Regions from separate parts of the Paenibacillus sp. FSL R5-0923 genome, predicted to be linked through region 1. Evidence: predicted binding sites of a transcription regulator. Region 1 holds the regulator's gene; each other region holds the start of a gene.
What was found. The regulator Rex, encoded in region 1, represses fermentation and respiration genes when NADH is low (regulators of the CRP and FNR family bind a similar motif). The targets are predictions, from matches to a motif close to TTGTGAAATATTTCACAA.
Positions count from the first base shown of each region.

Region 2: a site for Rex is predicted at 1,441-1,458, ahead of MKX35_RS03595 (cytochrome ubiquinol oxidase subunit I). Genes of this name have one in related genera too.
Region 3: a site for Rex is predicted at 1,653-1,670, ahead of MKX35_RS05105 (formate/nitrite transporter family protein). Genes of this name have one in related genera too.
Region 4: a site for Rex is predicted at 1,638-1,655, ahead of scfA (six-cysteine ranthipeptide SCIFF). Genes of this name have one in related genera too.

Region 1 is NZ_JBBPAT010000001.1:2,898,356-2,901,559, forward strand. Features, by position in the region: gene dinG (ATP-dependent DNA helicase DinG) at 1-1,092, shown strand, start outside; gene MKX35_RS12900 (redox-sensing transcriptional repressor Rex) at 1,224-1,877, shown strand; gene MKX35_RS12905 (amidohydrolase) at 1,864-3,165, shown strand.
Region 2 is NZ_JBBPAT010000001.1:798,900-802,103, reverse strand. Features, by position in the region: gene MKX35_RS03595 (cytochrome ubiquinol oxidase subunit I) at 1-1,327, opposite strand, end outside; gene MKX35_RS03590 (cold-shock protein) at 1,551-1,781, opposite strand; gene MKX35_RS03585 (cold-shock protein) at 1,874-2,074, opposite strand; gene MKX35_RS03580 (S1C family serine protease) at 2,494-3,204, opposite strand, start outside.
Region 3 is NZ_JBBPAT010000001.1:1,150,026-1,153,229, forward strand. Features, by position in the region: gene MKX35_RS05100 (FAD-dependent oxidoreductase) at 135-1,499, shown strand; gene MKX35_RS05105 (formate/nitrite transporter family protein) at 1,775-2,602, shown strand; gene MKX35_RS05110 (MFS transporter) at 3,036-3,204, shown strand, end outside.
Region 4 is NZ_JBBPAT010000002.1:20,255-23,458, reverse strand. Features, by position in the region: gene scfB (thioether cross-link-forming SCIFF peptide maturase) at 1-1,340, opposite strand, end outside; gene scfA (six-cysteine ranthipeptide SCIFF) at 1,463-1,612, opposite strand; gene MKX35_RS25210 (SF0329 family protein) at 2,097-2,666, opposite strand; gene MKX35_RS25205 (DUF4855 domain-containing protein) at 2,971-3,204, opposite strand, start outside.

The DNA.
Region 1 (3,204 bases):
ATGAATCTGACATTAAGCGAAATTATCCGTAAAGGTGATAAAATGCTTAATGAGATGCGAGATCAAGAAGGTCAATCTTCCTCAGATAGTCTAGTTACCGATATTAGCGGCTTATTTAAGGATTTAGCTTCGATACGTGAGCAAGTACGGTTTTTTATGGGATTAAATGATGAGAATGTAGTATATTGGCTGGAGGCGAATGGAAATTATCGCAGTAAATCGCTACAGCTGTATGCCGTTCCTGTTGATGTTAGTACTCAGCTTAAGGAGCTGTTTTTCGACAAGAAGAAAAGTATCGTGCTAACTTCGGCGACACTCTCTGTCGATAAATCTTTCCAGTTTATGATTGATAATCTCGGACTTAATGAAGCTGCGGAAGAGGGGCGTCTGATGACGTCACTCCTGCCTTCTCCCTTTAAGTATCGGGAGCAGGCGCTGTTAGTTATTCCGCGGGATTTCCCTAGTGTGAAGGGGAGTGTAGGCGATGCCCGATTTGTCGATACACTCGTACAGTCACTAGCAGAAGCAGCTATTACAACACGTGGGCGGATGCTTGTCCTGTTTACTTCTTACAAGATGCTACGCCAGGTTTACGATCCTCTGAAAGAGGCTCTAGCCTCACAAGAGATCACGGTGCTAGGTCAAGGCGTGGAGGGGGGCAGCCGTAGCAAGCTGATCCGCCGTTTTCAGGACAGTGCAGCTTCTGTACTATTAGGAACAAGCAGCTTTTGGGAGGGTGTAGATATTCCAGGTGAAGCATTAACATGCTTGGCCATCGTGAGGCTCCCATTTCAACCGCCAAACCACCCTCTAGCGGAAGCGAAGTCTGAGTTATTACAAGCCCAGAAAAAGAATCCGTTCATGAAGTTGTCTGTTCCTCAGGCGGTTATTCGCTTCAAGCAAGGATTTGGGAGGCTGGTACGGACAGCGCAAGATCGGGGTATTGTTATTGTGTATGACACAAGGGTGATCGAATCTCACTATGGGAAGTATTTCCTCTATTCGTTGCCTGGCCCGAAAATGGAGCATATGCTTACGGATCAAATGGTTCCTCGTATAGCGGAGTGGTTGGAAGACGGAGGCGTTTCTTGAAAAGAACGTCATCGATCTTATTAATCACTCTACAAGGAAGGGCGGTATAAGAATACCGCTCTTCCTTGAGACGAGGTGCAGATATTTCGATAGGATTTGAACAGAATATCACTTAAATTAGGAGGTAAATTATGAAATCGGATAAAATATCAGAAGCCGTTGTTCGCAGACTTCCTGTGTACTTGCGTTTCTTGAATGATCTCCAGAAACGTGAAATATTAACCGTTTCCTCACAAGAACTAGGACAAAAACTTGATTTAAATCCTGCTCAAATTCGTAAAGATTTAGCTTATTTTGGAGACTTTGGTAGAAAAGGTATCGGGTATGACGTAACTTATCTTATTGAAAAAATCCGTCATATTCTGAAGCTGGATCAACAATTGAATGTGGCTTTAGTAGGTGCTGGTAACCTTGGACATGCATTATCTAATTACAATGCTTATCTGAAAGATACTATGAAGATTACCGCTATATTTGACTCCTATGCACCTAAGGTGGGGCGGAAAATCAACTCTCTTACCGTTCAACCGATGGAGGAGCTTGGTCAGACGGTTCGTGAGCAAGGTATTCGAATTGGGATAATTACTGTGCCTGATTCAGAAGCGCAGAATGTAGCAGATATTCTCATTGAGTCTGGCATTGAGGCGATTTTGAATTTTGCACCAGTGATTCTAAAAACACCATCGAATATCCGTGTTCATGCTGCCGATTTTACAACGGATTTGCAAAGCCTTGCTTATTATTTGAAAGACGGAAAGGAAGAAACCGGAAATGAAGAGCAGTAAAACGATTATTAAGGGCGGGCGTTTTCTTATTTCGGGAACAGATGAGCCGGTTCTGAGCGGATACATGACTATTGAAGATGATTTGATCACTTACATAGGAAAAGAAGAGCCTTTAATGGAAGATGATGTGCAAGTTGTTGATGGCAGTCGTCTGCTGTTTATGCCAGGTCTGGTAAACACACATGGCCATGCCGCAATGTCATTGCTTCGTGGTTATGGAGATGATTTAGCACTTCAGGTGTGGCTTCAAGAGAAGATGTGGCCGATGGAAGCGAAATTCACTGGAGAAGATGTATACTGGGGAACCTCCTTGTCGGTACTGGAAATGCTAAAAGGTGGTACTACAACCTTCTTGGATATGTATGATCATATGGATCGAGTAGCAGAGGTAGTCGAATTATCAGGCATCCGTTCCGTACTGATGAGAGGCGTAATCGGATTATGCCCAGAGGAAGTACAAAATCACAAGCTTGCGGAAGCGATTTCTTTTGCACGAAATTGGCATGGTAAGGCTGATGGTAGAATTACGACGATGATCTCGCCACACGCCCCATATACTTGCCCACCGGACTTCTTTGTTAAGTTTGTACAAGCGGCACATGATTTGGATTTACCGATGCATACCCATATGTCCGAGACCAAACGCGAAGTGGAGCAGAATGTGGTGGATTACGGACTTCGGCCTGTAGCGCATTTAGAGAAGCTTGGAATGTTCACACGTCCGTCTATTGTTGCACATGGCGTTCATTTGAATGATGAAGAGATCGAGATACTGGCTCGTCATGATGTAGGCGTGTCTCATAACCCAGGAAGTAATCTGAAACTGGCTAGTGGAGTGGCTCGGGTTACGGATCTTCTAAAGGCTGGTGTGAAGGTGTCACTGGGTACAGATGGTGCGGCAAGCAATAATAACCTGGATATGTTTGAAGAGATGCGTCTTGCAGCCCTCATCCATAAAGGTGTAAGTGGTGATCCGACGGCTGTCCCAGCTCCGGAAGCGCTGCGTATAGCTACAGAGTATGGCGCAAAGTCTATCTTTTTAAATGATGTGGGTAGACTCGCTGTTGGCATGAAAGCGGACTTTATCGCGATTGATATAGACCAGCCGCATTTGCTACCACACACAGATCTGTTGTCTCATGCTGTATACTCTGCCAGCGCCAAGGACGTTGAGCATGTATGGGTGAATGGTAAACAGGTTGTAAAACATGGAGAATGTATAACGCTAGATGAGGAAGCAATCCGTCGTAAGGCGCAAGAATCATTTGATGGACTGCTTAAACGATAGTCTAAGATCATAACGAATAACTGAAAGGCTGTGACTTTC
Region 2 (3,204 bases), 2.1 Mb from region 1:
CTTTTTTAATCACTTTCATAAACAAACCAATTAGAACTAATCCGAGAATGGCGTAAATCGCTGTAAAAGAAATAACAGAGAATAGAACCTGACCACTCGTAATATTAGGCGACACACTGTCTTCCGTTGTCATCAGTCCGAATACCGTCCATGGCTGACGCCCGAATTCGGTCATGACCCAACCCGCTGTATTCGCGATTGGAGGAAGCAATATTCCCCATAACATAAACCGCATAAACCAAGTATTTGGACGGTCCATCTTTTTGCGCCACATTAAATACATTGCGTACATACCCAGTACAATCATCAATGTTCCTGCTAGAACCATGATCCGGAAACTCCAGAATGTCGTACGTACAGGCGGGATATAGTCGCCGGGGCCATAGGTTTGCTCATACTCAGCTTGCAGCTCAAGCATACCTTTAACTTCACCGGAAAATTTACTGTATGAAAGGAAGCTCAGCATATACGGAATTTGAAATTCTCCAGTACTTTCTTGCTTCTCAGGATCAATATTTGCCCATACGGTCCAAGGCGCCGGGTCACCACTCTTACCCCACAGTCCTTCGGAAGCCGCCATCTTCATAGGTTGAGTCTCAACCAAATACTGTGCTTGCGCATGGCCTGCCACGGCTACACCAATAGAAGAAATGATACCTACGATTGCTGCAATTTGAAAAGATTTCTTAAAGAAAGATACATCTTGTTTCTTCAATATCTTATACGCACTAATACCCGTTACGAGGAAGGCGCCTGTTGCATACGCAGCAAGAACCGTGTGCGGGAATTCAACCAGCAATTGTCCGTTCGTAATGAGCGCGAAGAAATCATTCATTTCTGCCCGTCCATTATTTATCGCAAAGCCCACAGGATGCTGCATAAAGGAGTTCGCTGCCAGAATCCAAAAAGCGGATAACATCGTACCGAATGCTACCAGCCAGATGGATAACAAGTGCACTCTTTTGGACACTTTGTCCCAGCCGAATATCCAGATCCCAATAAAAGTAGACTCCAGAAAAAAGGCTGCCAATGCTTCAACTGCAAGCGGAGCCCCGAAGACATCACCCACAAAACGTGAATAATCAGACCAGTTCATCCCGAACTGAAATTCCTGCAAAATACCTGTAACTACCCCTACTGCAAAGTTGATGAGAAACAGCTTTCCCCAGAACTGTGCCATTCTTTTGTACTCTTCATTGCCTTTTCTAACGTACATGGTCTCCATGATCGCAATCAAGAGCGCTAGTCCGATTGATACCGGTACAAAGAAATAGTGGAATATTGTCGTCGACGCAAATTGTATACGCGACAGCATTACTGTATCCATATTTTTCCCTTCCTTCTCCCCTTTTCGTTAATTATATTGTGTCAAAAATTTAGACGTCATTTTGTGATAAATGTCACACAAAGGGGTACTTTTAACGGTGAAATTCAAATGATTTGTGACAAAAATCACAATTTACCTTAAAAAAAGCAAAAAAAATAAGACGGTTTGACCGTCTTGAAGTTGTTCACTGCTCTATAACAAGCTTGACTCATAAAGGCATTGGTTAGGTAATGGAAATACCCTTCTTCAGCGATTTGAGATCGCCATTCGAATTAAGCAATTGTGGTAGCATCTTCGTGCTGCGAACCATTGGAGAGTCACATAGACGGCAAGAAGGCGCATGTTCAAATGCGAAATTATCCCTCATCCATCCGTTGCATCCATCATTGGTACACGCCCAAATCGCGGTATTTTCTTCCGGTATTTCTTCCAAAGGTTTCTTCCGGTAGTTCATTGCCGTTCCTCCCATCCTGTAAGTCAATAGTGACTAACTAGATATAAAAAGACCGTCCCAACTTTCACAAGCTGGGACGGTTTCTTCTATTATTACAGTTTTACAACGTTTTCGGCTTGTGGTCCACGGTTGCCTTGAACAACGTTGAATTCAACGCGTTGGCCTTCGTCCAAAGTTTTGAAGCCGTCGCCAGTGATTGCGCTGAAGTGAACGAATACGTCGCTTCCGCCTTCAACTTCGATAAATCCGAATCCTTTTTCTGCGTTGAACCATTTAACTGTACCTGTTTGCATGTGTGTTACCTCCACAAATTTAAATTAATATGTTCTTTTTATCTTCAAACAAAGAAAAAATTCACACATTGAAAAAGGTTGTATTACCGAATATAACAGCCCTTTTCAATGCGAAAATTAGGGACTAAATGTATGATTGATATCATATTACCACACCTGATTAGCAAAGGCAAGCTGGCATCCGTATATATCCGTTTCTACCCTAATAAGTATTACCTTCCAATGTAAGGGTTGCCAGTCAGCCCAAAATTGATTAAATCAGCTTATAATTGCCATATTTATCAAAAATTTAGAAGAAATAGATCCCCGATAGCGATACAGAGTATCGCTATTTCAGGAAGCTCTACCTTCTCAACCGAAGGGGTAGTCCGCTCTACTTGTCATTACTGCTATATCATTATATGCCGACTTCCAGCATATTATTCCTCTGGTTTTTCAAGAAGTTTTACTGTAGTCTGATTGACTTTCCCATTTCGATAATAGGTAATCTTCAGATCCTCACCAATCTTCGTCTGATTATATAAATACTTGCGAAGGGAAAGCGTGGATGTAATCGGTTCATCATTAAATTTCGTAATTACATCATTGAACTGTATTCCCGCTTCTTGTGCAGGTCCAACAGCATCCAGAACGACAACCCCATCCTTAACATTGTTCGGTAGGTTCAGTTCCTTGCGTTGGTCCTCTGCGAGAGGAATGTAAGGATTGTTTAAATCTACCGAATATACGCCTAAGTAGGAACGGGCAATCCGCCCTTTCTCAGCCAGTTCATTAGCGGTATCTATCACATGGTTAGCTGGAATAGCAAAACCCAGCCCTTCTACACCTGCATCGGAGATTTTCATCGTGTTAATACCGATGACTTTACCATCCAGATCCACAAGCGCCCCGCCGCTATTGCCTTCATTAATTGCTGCATCGGTCTGAATGACCTCTTGCTCCCAATCATATACGCCGTCCTGATTCAAGGATACGGGAACCTTCCGTTCAGTATAGCTGACAATTCCTGAAGTCAATGTGTCACCAAGTCCCAACGGGTTTCCGATGGCAATGACCGTTTCACCTAGACGAAGCTTCGAGGAATCCCCGAGCTCTGCGATTGTATTGATACCCTTGGCATCAATCGAAAG
Region 3 (3,204 bases), 1.7 Mb from region 1:
TAAATATCACAATATAATCAGTTTATAAAGTGAAATAAATCACAACTAACTTATCGGTGATCAGATATCTAATTTGGTCAGTCAAGCAATTCGAATATATAACCAGGTTGTCCATTTGAAGGAGGAAGAAAATAATGAAAGTAGCTGTCATTGGATGTACACATGCCGGAACTGCCGCAATTGTAAATACTGCCAAGCTTCACCCGGAAGCCGAGATTACGGTTTATGAGCGTAATGATAATATTTCTTTCTTATCTTGTGGAATTGCTTTATACGTAGGTGGAGTGGTCAAGGACCCACACGGGCTGTTCTATTCTTCCCCTGAGAAGCTTGCTGAGCTTGGTGTAAAAACCAACATGCGTCATGAAGTGACCGTTGTGGATACGAAGTCCAAAACATTGCGTGTTCGCAATTTGGTAACCGGACAGGAGTTTGACGATACCTACGATAAGCTGATTATGACTACGGGATCATGGCCGATTGTACCAAAGCTCGAAGGGATTGAGCTGGAAGGCGTCTTGCTTTGCAAGAACTATGATCATTCCAATACCATTATAGAAAAAGCTAAACAAGCGAATAAAATCACAGTCGTAGGCGCTGGATATATCGGCGTTGAGTTGGTGGAAGCCTTCCAAATGAACGGAAAGCAAGTTACGCTGATTGATGGTGAAGATCGTATTTTGAATAAATATTTGGACCCAGAGTTTACTGCGCCGATCGAACAATCCTTTAAGGATCATGGTATTAAATTAGCGCTGAATGAGAAGGTAAGTTCTTTTGCTGGTGAAGGTGGTAAAGTTACCAAGGTTATCACAAGCGAAGGGGAGCATGAGGCGGATCTTGTAATTCTCTGCATCGGCTTCCGTCCGAATACTGAGCTGTTAAAAGGTCAAGTGGATATGCTGCCAAATGGCGCAATTCTGGTTAATGATTATATGCAGACTAGTTGCCCAGATGTGTATGCCGCTGGTGACAGCTGCGCGATTCATTACAACCCTACAGGTAAGCACGCTTATATTCCACTGGCAACCAATGCCGTACGGATGGGCACTTTGGTCGCACGTAACTTAGTGAAAGAGACGATTCCTTATATGGGTACTCAAGGGACTTCGGGCATTAAGATTTATGAAGATAATATCGCTGCTACCGGTCTTACTGAAGAAGGGGCTAAGGCTGAAGGAATGGACGTAGAAACTACCATGATTATTGACAACTACCGTCCAGAATTTATGCCAACCTTCGAGCAGGTGCAATTAAAAGTGGTATTTGATCGCGCCACACGCCGCATTCTCGGAGCGCAAATCTTGTCCAAGACGGATTTGACGCAATCGATCAATACAGTATCTGTATGTATTCAAAATAAAATGACAATCGATCAGCTTGCCTTTATCGATTTCTTCTTCCAACCTCATTACAACAAGCCTTGGAACTTCCTGAATACAGTAGGCCTCGAATCGCTACCGGCATCAGTACCAAGCAAAGAGGCAGTAACCGTATAATTTAATTGCATGTGAACAATAAAGTTGGGTAAACCGGAGCCATATATGGCTCCGGTTTTTTGTGATTGATGCTGGTACTATTTACCTTTAAAATAATATGGAGCCTATTCTTACAATTGTAATTATGGATGCGCTTCGTTAAATTTGACATGTCAGTGAAAAGTTTCACTTAGTTTTTCATTAAGTGATAATTATCACGTTAATGTGTTTTATGACACGCTACAATGGTCGTAAAGGAACAAATTTTAAGTAAATAGATGAAGGGGATAGGAATCATGGCTTATAATAAACCGCAGCAGATTGCCGCAGTCACGGTCGAGAACGGCATAAAAAAGGCGCACAATCCTTTAAGCACCGTACTAATTCTGGGCTTTTTGGGAGGAGCGTTTATCGCGCTCGGATTTTTACTGGATATTCGCGTCATTGCTGGCGCACCACATGAATGGGGATCCATCGCTAACTTTATTGGGGCAGCTGTCTTCCCTGTTGGATTGATTCTAGTACTGCTTGCAGGGGGAGAACTGCTGACAGGCAATATGATGGCTGTGCCACTTGCTTTTATGGCGAAGAAGATATCCTTCTGGGAAGTGGTTAAGAATCTCGTATTGATTACCCTGAGCAATCTAGCGGGAGCTTTGTTTGTAGCTTACTTTTTCGGTCACGTGGTTGGTTTAACCTCTGACGGTGTGTATTTGGAAAAATTAGTGGAGATGGCAGGACATAAGCTTGAGGCAGACTTCTTGCCGGCATTTGTTTCCGGTATCGGTTGTAACTGGCTTGTAGCTTTGGCGGTATGGCTCTCCTATGGAGCAGATAACTTCAGTGGCAAAATCCTCGGTATCTGGTTCCCAACGATGGCTTTTGTAGCTATCGGCTTCCAGCACGTTGTAGCCAACATGTTCTTAATTCCGGCAGCTATTTTTGAAGGTTATTTTTCATGGGGAGAGTACTTCAACAATTTTGTTCCGGTATGGCTAGGAAACTTGACGGGCGGTGCGATCTTTGTTGCGGCAGCTTATTGGATGGCTTACCTGCGCAAAGAGCCTGCATCTATTCAGTCCGTGGACAGCATGTCCGGCAGCGGTGTAAAAAAACACGCCTAAACCTATCTTATAGAGCACTCCTTAGAATAGTTGAGGGGTGCTTTTTGCTGTATAGACAAATAAAATCCGCCGTGATGTATCCGAGCTCGGGGGAACGAATTCGGATGCACAGCGAATTTTAAAAGGGGGAGTGTTTCTAGGCTCTATTACCCCGACTTTGTAATAACGAAACACTTCATTATTGTTTAGTCTACTTTACGGACGACAGCGGCAACTATAAAATATAAATAGATAGCAGAAATAGGGAGGACTGCGGACGTGAAAGGTGCTACTTTTTTCTCAGCTACGGTAGAAGTTAGTCCTAAATAAGAGGTAAAGTATACTGAGACTTTATCACGATAGCACGTCAATGCGTCTGCTTGCCCTGAACCCTGTTTTGGGATAATACTGGATGGAATAATGACACATATATTACAGGGGATGTACACTACTTATGAAGTTTTTACAGAATTATCCTAAAGAAGTTAAGATATTTTTAATTGCTAGTCTTATTAATGCAACGGGTAGTGCACTGATGTGGCCATTGGTTACAATGTATGTTTTTGATGAGCTTGGACGCAGCATGTCGGATGCCGGATTAGTGATTCTTATTCAATCAGTTG
Region 4 (3,204 bases), on a different contig from region 1:
GAACATTCGACTCTTTTGCGGAAGACGTCACAGCTGAAGTCATAGGTTCCGACGAGGGAACCCGTCGCGTGCAGTGCATTGGCAGGACAACCACCGCTGCAGTAGAGTTTAGCCCAGCAGTCCTTGCATTCCGGCTTCGAGTAGCAGTTGCTCTCTTGGAATTGACATTGCAGCTCAGGTTTTGTGATGCCATCCCAGAGGTTTCCCATGCTGTATTCTTCATCCCCGACGAACTGGTGACAAGGAAAAAGCTCTCCCCAAGGGGTGACAGCAAGATATTCGGTTCCTGAACCACAGCCAGTAATTCTCTTCTGGATGCAAGGTCCTTCCGAGAGGTCAAGCATGTAGTGATAAAAGGTAAACCCCTTGCCCTGCTCATCACGTCCAATCATTTCCTTGGCGAGAATTTCGTACTGGTTGTAGATCTCCGGCAGGTCCTCCTCGGTAAGTGCATAAGGTTCCTTTGGATCACAGATGACTGGTTCCATCGAGATCTTGTCAAAACCAAGGTCTGCGATATGAAATATATCGTTGGTGAAATCGACATTGTTACGAGTGTAAGTTCCTCGAACATAGTACTCTTGGTCCCCGCGCTTACGAACGAATTCCTTGAACTTCGGAACAATATGATCGTAGCTGCCTTTTCCGTTAACCGTTTGGCGAAGTCGGTCATGAACCTCTTTTCTTCCATCCAGGCTTAATACGACATTGTACATTTCCTGATTTAAAAACTCAGTGACCTCATCGTTCAGCAGCATTCCGTTCGTCGTAAAGGTGAACCGGAACTTTTTTTTGTATTCTTGTTCCTTGCTTCTTGCATAAGCTACGATCTGTTTAACAACTTTCCAGGCCAAAAGCGGTTCCCCGCCGAAAAAGTCGATGTCCAGGTTTCGATGATGACCCGAATTTTCAAGCAGGTAATCGATAGCTTTTTGTCCAACCTCATAGCTCATGATTGCCCGATCTCCGTTGTATTTCCCTTGGCTAGCGAAGCAATAGTCGCATGACAAATTACAGGTATGCGCAACATTGAGGCAGAGTGCCTTAACATAAGTTTTTCGTTTTTTTAAATCGAGCGAGAGGTTCTCATACTCATCTTTTGTAAAAAGCTGACCATCATTTTTAAGCGCCTCGATATCCGCGATGGTTTCTCGAATGTCGCTCTCGGAAATGCTGGAATCATCTTTATATTTATCCAACAGCGTTGTCACGATTTTTTCGGCAGAAGTTTTCTCATAATCCGCTATAATTTCATATGCTAGGTCATCAACAACATGCACCGAGCCACTGTAGGTATCGAGCACGATATTGTATCCGTTTAGTTTATATTGATGAATCATACTTACTAATCAAGCTCCTTTTGCACACAAGTAGAAACGGCTTTGCCATCCTTTAGGGATAGTATCCATTTCTTAAAAATAGCCGCCCATCAGCAGAGCAATGGGCGGTAAAATTCCGAATCCTATCTGTTCATTGCATTTTCACACTTCTGGTTTGCAACGCCGCAGGAAGTTTTGCAAGCGGACTGGCAAGATGTCTGGCATGCGCCGCATCCGCCGTGTTTTGCGGTATCCATCAGTTTGCGGGTGCTTAGTGTTACGATTCTTTTCACGATAAATAACTCCTTCTGTAATTTCTTGTGATCACTTTCACTTAATTTCCATGAAACATCGTAGCAACATCACGTAAGTACGTCTATGATTCCCGTCACCTAGCAGAGCAGAGAGGGGTTAAACATAAGCATCAACGTTAATTTTCGTGCAGTCTTTCATGCTTGTGATCGTAGGATGCCGTAGAGGGAACCAGAGTCAGAGCAATGCTAAAAAAGTGACAAAAGAAACAAAAAAGAGACGGCAATGATGCCATCTCTTAAACAAAGATTTTTCCTCATACTTGTCCGTAAAGTCCAATAAATATAAGGATTTTATAACACTGTATCCTTCCTTACCAGTAGAGCGACACTCTCCGATTCCATATGCACCATATGCAAACATCCCTCTCATTATCATGGCTATTGTTATGGTGGGAAGAAGTCACGTAGAATTAGGGATTTTTGTAGAGAGTGTTTCTTGAATATTCAATGAAGTTATTTATTTTTATAATATACTACGCCTTAGTTCATAAAAATATTGCACACTTGGATGCTTTAACTTCATCTTCTCGCTCATGTTTAAAATTCGCTTTTTCCCAACTCGTCTGTCCACTAAAGCTAGAATATTCAATAAGATATCGTCGCTTTCTAAGCTCTCCTCAATGGAAATAGATAAATACTTAGTAGCTATAACAATAAAATTCGATTTACTTAATGATGCCTGTGCTGACAAAAGCTCCTTTGCAACCTCTGATATTTTTCTGCTTCTTGCAATGACTATTAAACGATCCTCCGGGATGATCCCCTTGCTATCTTTTCTAACCGCTTCAATTTCTTCATGGTTGATAGGAATTTGAAGATCTGAATCATTCTTAATCTCCTGCTCCGTCTGATACCATCTAATTGAGCTAGTTCTATCATTCATATTAAGTACGTTCTTTTTATCTACCGAAATATAACAATTCCCTGATTTATCAGGTAAATAACGGTAACTACTTGCGCGATATTCAACCCTGCCGTATAACGCAGGACAGAGAAAACTCTCCAGTTGTTGCTTCAATTTGCTCCAGGACATGTATCCTCCTATGTTTTATGTTATAAATACCTGTTGAGGCAGTCGTTCTATTATACAATACATAATACAATCCCACTAAAACCTGAATAATATCTTGATATAATCTAATCCTCTATTTGTCACGTCTACATAGAAACAAGCCGATTAGGTATAGACCCCGTGGTCTGGTACCTAATCGGCTTGTTATGTTACGCCTCAAACGTTTTCACTTCGGTTATTAGTCTTACTCGGACAGATAATTCGATAACCGGTACAGGAAGTTTCAGCGCGGGTCCTATTGCTGCTTGGATGGATTATTTCTCCATTACTTATCGTGACCTTTACCCGGGTTTTCTTTTGAGTATTCAAAGGTCACTTTTACAGGCTCGCTCATATAGCCAGTCGATAGATACGCCTCATTGGTTCCCTTTAAATTACCCGTAAGTTTGAATGTGAATTGGAAGCTTCCCGCGACTGTACTCTTCGTCTCATCTTCGATTTGAACCTTGCCTTTCGGATCAAGCACCTTCAACTTCACATTTGTAAGGACGCCATTCAT